2 regions of the Bradyrhizobium sp. B120 genome follow, and region 2 is predicted to be linked to the other one. Evidence: predicted binding sites of a transcription regulator. Region 2 holds the regulator's gene; the other holds the start of a gene.
What was found. The regulator HrcA, encoded in region 2, represses chaperone genes, less so after heat shock. The targets are predictions, from matches to a motif close to GTTAGCACTCNCNNNNNGNGAGTGCTAAC.
Positions count from the first base shown of each region.

Region 1: the regulator HrcA is predicted to act here: its motif matches at 2,090-2,118, upstream of ACOIX3_RS25455 (co-chaperone GroES).

Region 1 covers NZ_CP185242.1:5,487,701-5,491,159, forward strand. Annotated here, with positions in the region: gene ACOIX3_RS25440 (NupC/NupG family nucleoside CNT transporter) at 1-657, shown strand, start outside; gene ACOIX3_RS25445 (cupin domain-containing protein) at 778-1,368, opposite strand; gene ACOIX3_RS25450 (usg protein) at 1,481-1,771, opposite strand; gene ACOIX3_RS25455 (co-chaperone GroES) at 2,162-2,476, shown strand; gene groL (chaperonin GroEL) at 2,520-3,459, shown strand, end outside.
Region 2 covers NZ_CP185242.1:32,077-35,535, forward strand. Annotated here, with positions in the region: gene rph (ribonuclease PH) at 1-462, opposite strand, end outside; gene hrcA (heat-inducible transcriptional repressor HrcA) at 637-1,725, shown strand; gene grpE (nucleotide exchange factor GrpE) at 1,889-2,494, shown strand; gene ACOIX3_RS00190 (VOC family protein) at 2,540-2,965, opposite strand; gene ACOIX3_RS00195 (helix-turn-helix domain-containing protein) at 3,033-3,459, opposite strand, start outside.

The DNA of each region.
Region 1 (3,459 bases), 3.7 Mb from region 2:
CTGATATCAGATGCGGCCGCGCATTTCGTCATCGCCTCGGTGCTCGGCGCGCCGGCCGCGATCCTGGTGAGCCTGATCATGGTGCCGGAAACATCCGACAAGCGCACCGGCGGGTCGCTCGATGATCCCGATGTTCAGGTGTCGTCGACGATGGACGCCATCGTGAAGGGCACCGCCGCCGGGCTCGAGCTGCTGATGAACATCATCGCGATGCTGCTGGTGCTGGTCGCGCTGGTGTATCTCGCGAACGCGATCATCGGCCTGCTGCCGGAAGTCGGCGGTGCGAAGATCTCGCTGCAACGGCTGCTCGGCTACGTGATGGCGCCGGTGTGCTGGCTGATGGGCCTGCCGTGGCCGCAGGCGATCACGGCGGGAAGCCTGATGGGCACCAAGACCGTGCTGAACGAGCTGATCGCCTATGTCGACCTCTCGAAGCTCGGGCCCGACGCGCTCGATCCGCGCTCGCGGCTGATCATGCTCTACGCGATGTGCGGTTTTGCCAACTTCGCGAGCCTCGGCATCATGATCGGCGGCCTCGGCATCATGGCGCCCGAGCGGCGCGACGAGATCAACGCGCTCGGGCTGAAGTCGGTCGTATCAGGGACGCTGACGACGTGCCTGATGGGGGCGATCGTGGGGATGCTGACAGCGCCGTAGCCCGGATGGAGCGAGTCCACCTCGTCATGCCCGGGCTTGACCCGGGCATCCATCGATCAACCACGACTCTTGCGAAGCTGGATGGATGGCCGGGTCAAGCCCGGCCATGACGGCCCGTGGCTACGCCTTCAACTCCACCGTCTTGAACTCGGCCGGCAGGATCACTTCCAGCAGTTCGACGTCGTCGGAGTAGTCCAGGATCATGTGCCGGATGCGCGGCGGCTGGGTCCAGGCGCTGCCTTCCCTCATCAGCGTCTCGCCTTCGCCTTCCATGTAGGTCTTCACCCAGCCCTTGAGCACATAGACCATCTGGAATTCGACGTCGTGGAAGTGCAGCTTCGACACCTCGTCCGGATTGCACGGTCCCTGCAGCCGGATGACGTGGGCCTGCGCGAGACCATGGGATGCTGCGGCAATGCCGAGATCGCGGTACTTGGCATAGGCGCGCAGCCCGTCGGCCTTGAAATCCTCTTCGCGGTGGTGGCTGATGGCGACGCGCTGCTTCGGCCGTGCCTTGCTTGCCGCCTTGGTCGCTGCTTTCGGCGCGCTCTTCTTGGCCGCGGTGACGCGACCCTTGGACTTGATGGTCTTGCGCGCGGACGATTTCGCGGACGATTTCACCGACGATTTTTTGGCGCCGGCGCCGAGCCCCGACCATTTCTTCTTCACCGCGGTCTTGGCTGCGGATCTCGATGCCGTCTTCTTGGCCATTGTTCGCCTCCCGTCTTTTTGTGACGGGCGAACGCTAACACAAGTCGCGCCGCGCGAGGTGGGCAAAGGCACATGCCGCGCCGCGCCCCCTTGCCCTGCCCCCTTCAACGGATCAATGCAGCCGGAACACGCCGTCGACGGCGCGCAGTTCGGCCGGCTTGACCAGCTTGGAATGCGCCACCGTCACCGAGAACAGCGGGCCCTCGAGCTTTTCCTCCCAGAAGGCGAGGAAATCGCGCAGCGCCGGAAATTTCGGAAACAGGTCGTAGTTCTGCCAGACATAGGTTTGCAGCAACGAGGGATGGTCCGGCATCCGATACAGGATTTGCGCCGTCGTCAGTCCATACCCCAGCAACTGCTTCCGGAAATCGTCGGAAACAACCCCACCAACTCGCGAGACCATGCCAACCTCCTGTGACGGAGCGCATTCACATGGCGGCCGACCCCCGCCGGACCACCGGCAATGGATGCGCTCACATGATACAAATGTGACGCACGCGACTAACCCATCTCAAGCCTAAATGTTTAATAGGTTGTTGAAATTTCTTGCGTTAGCAGCAGCTTACCGCATCTGCTAATAGCCCCGGCGCCCCCGGGGCCGGCATTAAGGATGCCGAAATGATCTCGAAATGATCCTGGCAGCCGTCATTCGCGAGTGCCAATTTTTCTGCTAGAGCCACTTGCCCGCCGCCTAGGCTTGGCCTATCTCCTGCGCAGTCGGCTTGGCACTCGCCGGGCTGGACTGCTAAAATTCCAAAAATCTACAGAATCCGCAAACGTTTAGGAGGACTGCATGAAATTCCGTCCGCTTCACGACCGCGTCGTGGTCAAGCGTATCGACGCCGAAGAGAAGTCTGCTGGCGGCATCATCATTCCGGACAGTGCCAAGGAAAAGCCCTCGCAGGGCGAAGTGACCGCCGTCGGCCCGGGCGGCCGCGACGAAGCTGGCAAGCTGATCCCGATCGACCTCAAGGTCGGCGACCGCGTCCTGTTCGGCAAGTGGTCCGGCACCGAGGTCAAGATCGACGGTGAAGATCTGCTGATCATGAAGGAAAGCGACATCATGGGCGTGCTCGACGTCCCCGCTTCCAAGAAGAAGGCGGCCTAAGCGCCTCTTCCCTCCCAGGTAAACCTCTCAAGGAAAAATTCAGATGGCAGCTAAAGAAGTCAAATTCTCCGTCGATGCGCGCGACAAGATGCTGCGCGGCGTCGACATCCTCGCCAATGCGGTGAAGGTTACTCTCGGCCCGAAGGGCCGCAACGTCGTGCTCGAGAAGTCGTTCGGCGCTCCCCGCATCACCAAGGACGGCGTCACCGTCGCCAAGGAGATCGAGCTCGAGGACAAGTTCGAGAACATGGGCGCCCAGATGGTGCGCGAAGTCGCCTCCAAGTCCGCTGACGCGGCCGGCGACGGCACCACCACCGCCACCGTGCTCGCCCAGGCGATCGTGCGTGAAGGCGCCAAGTCGGTTGCCGCCGGCATGAACCCGATGGATCTGAAGCGCGGTATCGACCTCGCGGTCGAAGCCGTCGTTGCGGACCTCCAGAAGAACTCGAAGAAGGTCACCTCGAACGAGGAGATCGCCCAGGTCGGCACCATTTCGGCCAACGGCGATGCCGAGATCGGCAAGTTCCTGGCCGACGCCATGAAGAAGGTCGGCAACGAGGGCGTGATCACGGTCGAGGAAGCCAAGTCGCTCGAGACCGAACTCGACGTCGTCGAGGGCATGCAGTTCGATCGCGGCTACATCTCGCCCTACTTCGTCACCAACGCCGACAAGATGCGCGTTGAGATGGACGACGCCTACATCCTCATCAACGAGAAGAAGCTCTCCTCGCTGAACGAGCTGCTGCCGCTGCTCGAGGCCGTGGTGCAGACCGGCAAGCCGCTGGTCATCGTCGCTGAAGACGTCGAAGGCGAAGCGCTTGCCACCCTCGTCGTCAACCGCCTGCGCGGCGGCCTGAAGGTCGCGGCCGTCAAGGCTCCGGGCTTCGGCGATCGCCGCAAGGCCATGCTGCAGGACATCGCGATCCTGACCGGCGGCCAGGCCATCTCGGAAGACCTCGGCATCAAGCTCGAGAACGTCACGC
Region 2 (3,459 bases):
CACGTTGGTCTTCAGCATGTTGCGGGTCTTCATCCAGTTGATGCAGTCGGCCAGCGCCACCCAGGCACCGGTGATCGAGGCGGTGCGGGTGCCGCCATCGGCCTGGATGACGTCGCAATCGACCGTGATCTGGCGCTCGCCGAGCGCCTCGAGGTCGACGGCCGCGCGCAGCGAGCGGCCGATCAGCCGCTGGATCTCGACCGTGCGGCCGCCCTGCTTGCCGGCGGAGGCCTCGCGGCGGGTGCGTTCCAGGGTGGCGCGCGGCAGCATGCCGTATTCGGCGGTGACCCAGCCGCGGCCCTGGCCCTTGAGCCAGGGCGGCAACCGCTCTTCCAGCGTGGCGGTCACCAGCACATGGGTGTCGCCAAACTTCACCATGCAGGAACCCTCGGCATATTTGACGACGCCGCGTTCCAGCGACACGGGACGCAGTTCATCGGGCGCACGGCGGCTTGGCCGCATTGGAAATCCTCCAGAATTCCGAGAAAGTGGGTTGGGCGTGCTTGTAGGAGGGGGAAGGGGCAGCGGCAAGGGTTTTCGGCCCCGGTATGGTCCGGTGCCAGGGGGGCCGAATGCATGCTTGTCACCGGCCTCCGGGAGCGACAGATTAGGCAGCAATTGTGAAGGACTGGGAGTGTGACGCACCACGATCCGATAGGCCTGATCGCGCCGCATGCCGGGCTCGCCCAGCTTAACGAGCGTTCGCGCGACATTTTTCGTCAAATCGTCGAAAGCTATCTCGCGACCGGCGAGCCGGTCGGTTCGCGCAACATCTCGCGCTTGATCGCATTACCGTTGTCGCCGGCCTCGGTCCGCAATGTAATGTCGGACCTTGAGCAGCTCGGCCTGATCTATGCGCCGCACACCTCGGCGGGCCGGCTGCCGACCGAACTCGGCCTGCGTTTCTTCGTCGACGCCCTGATGCAGGTCGGCGACCTCACCGAGGCCGAGCGGCAATCGATCCAGACCCAGCTTGCGGCGGTCGACCGTGCGCAATCGGTCGAGGCAGCGCTTGGCGAAGCGTTGACGCGGCTGTCGGGGCTGACCCGTGCCGCAGCGGTGGTGCTGACGCAGAAGTCGAATGCGCGGCTGAAGCACATCGAATTCGTGCGGCTGGAGCCGGAGAAGGCGCTGGTCGTGCTGGTCGGCGAAGACGGCCAGGTCGAAAACCGGGTGCTGGCATTGCCGCCGGGCGTTCCCTCCTCGGCCCTGATCGAAGCGACCAATTTCCTCAATGCGCGGATCCGTGGCCGGACGCTGGCCGAAGCGCGGCTCGAGCTCGAGACCGCATTGACGCAGAACCGTGCCGAGCTCGATCAGCTCACGCAAAAGGTCGTCGCGGCCGGCATCGCGAGCTGGTCCGGCGGCGCAAATGAGGACCGCCAGCTGATCGTGCGCGGTCACGCCAATCTGCTCGAGGATCTGCATGCGCTGGACGATCTCGAGCGGATCAAGTCGCTGTTCGACGATCTCGAGACCAAGCGCGGCGTGATCGATCTGCTTGGCCGTGCCGAGCGCGGCGAGGGCGTGCGGATCTTCATCGGTTCGGAGAACAAGCTGTTCTCGCTGTCGGGTTCCTCCACCATCATCGCGCCATACGGCGACGCCCAGGGCCGGATCGTCGGCGTGCTCGGCGTGATCGGACCGACGCGGCTGAACTATGCGCGGGTGATCCCGACCGTCGATTATGCCGCGCGCATCGTCAGCAAGATGCTGGGCGGCTGACCGGAGCGGATTTCGCTTTCATTTGACGGTTTTCGTTGCTCAAGCCGGAGGTCCCTGTTCCCGAAGCCGGTATGTTGCGCTTGATTTTCGCCGCTCAAAGCACGATATCCCGGGCAGCAATCCCCAAGATTTGAACCGACGCGAGTTTTCGAGAAGGCAAGCCATGACCGATCCGAACCGGGCCAATGACAACACCGAGAATTCGGCGCCGACGGGTGAGCCCGTGGTCTCGAAGCCCTACATCATGCCTGACGATCCCGAGGCGGGATCGACCGAGGCGCTGACCAAGGAGCTCGCCGAGGCGCGCGACCGGACGCTGCGTACGCTGGCCGAGATGGAGAACCTCCGTCAGCGCACCCGCCGCGAGGTTGCCGACGCCAAGACCTATGGCATCACCGGCTTCGCCCGCGACGTGCTCGATATCGCCGACAATCTGCAGCGCGCGATCGATGCCGTGCCGGCCGAGACCAAGGAATCCGCCGATCCCGGCCTGAAGGCGCTGATCGAAGGCGTCGAGCTGACCGAGCGTTCGCTGCTCAACGCGCTGGAGAAGAACGGCGTCAAGAAGTTCGATCCGATCGGCGAGAAGTTCGATCCGAACTTCCAGCAGGCGATGTTCGAGGTGCCGGACACCTCGGTGCCGTCGGGCACGGTGGTGCAGGTCGTGCAGGCCGGCTACATGATCGGCGAGCGCATCCTGCGTCCGGCGCTGGTCGGCGTCTCCAAGGGCGGCGCCAAGGCCGCGCCGAGCGCCGACTTCACGGTCTGATTGCTGCGACGCCGGCCCTGAAGCTGTGAGCTTGCCGCTGTCGTGTCACGATGGCGGCTTCTCATGAGCCTTCGGCCAATAGGTGCCGAAGCTCCAGAGATTTCCTTCCGGGTCACGGCAGGCGAAATCACGACTGCCATAGTCGGTGTCGCGCAGTTCCATTTCGATCTTGGCGCCCGCCGCCCGGGCCTTCGCATGCAGGGCGTCGGGATCGTCGACCGCGATGTAGATTGAATCGGTGCGGCGGCCGGTGGCATCGCCGACCAGCCTGCCATAGGCATCGTCGCGGCTCTGGCCCAGCATCAGCATCGAGGAACCGTAGGCGAGCTCGGCGTGGTGGATCACGCCGCCGTCGCGGTAGACCACGTGCTCGGTGAATCCGATCACCGTCTTGAGCCATGAGATCATCGCCTCGGCGTCCTTGCAGCGCAGGGTCGGGTAGATGCGCGGGGGGTCGATGTCGTGCGTCATGTCACAGGCCTCCTTGGCTGATCGTGCCATCCTGCACGAGCCGATGCGGCTTCGGCTTGAAGGTTTGTTACCAGTCCTCGGAACGAACCAGCCGGCCACCGGTCAACGCCTGGCGGCGCGCCCATGCCGTTGGCGGTTCGCCGGCGAATTCGACGAATTCGCGGGCGAGGTGGGCCTGGTCGGCATAGCCGCTTTCCGCGGCGATCCCAGCCCAGCCGAGCCTGGATCCGCTTTGCGCAAGCCGGCTCGCCCGATGAAACCGCATCATGCGCGCCAGCGATTTGGGCGCGATGCCGAGCTCGGACCGAAACCGGCCGACCAGATGCTTGCGGCTCCAGCCGATCTCGCCGGCCAGTGCCGCGATGCTGATGGCGCCGGCCGAACGCGCCAGTCGTCGATAGGCGAACGCGATTTCGGGAGACGGCGTGTGGCCGGCGCGGCGAAGCACGAAATCCTCGATCAGGTCGAAACGGCGCTGCCAGCACGTCTCGGCG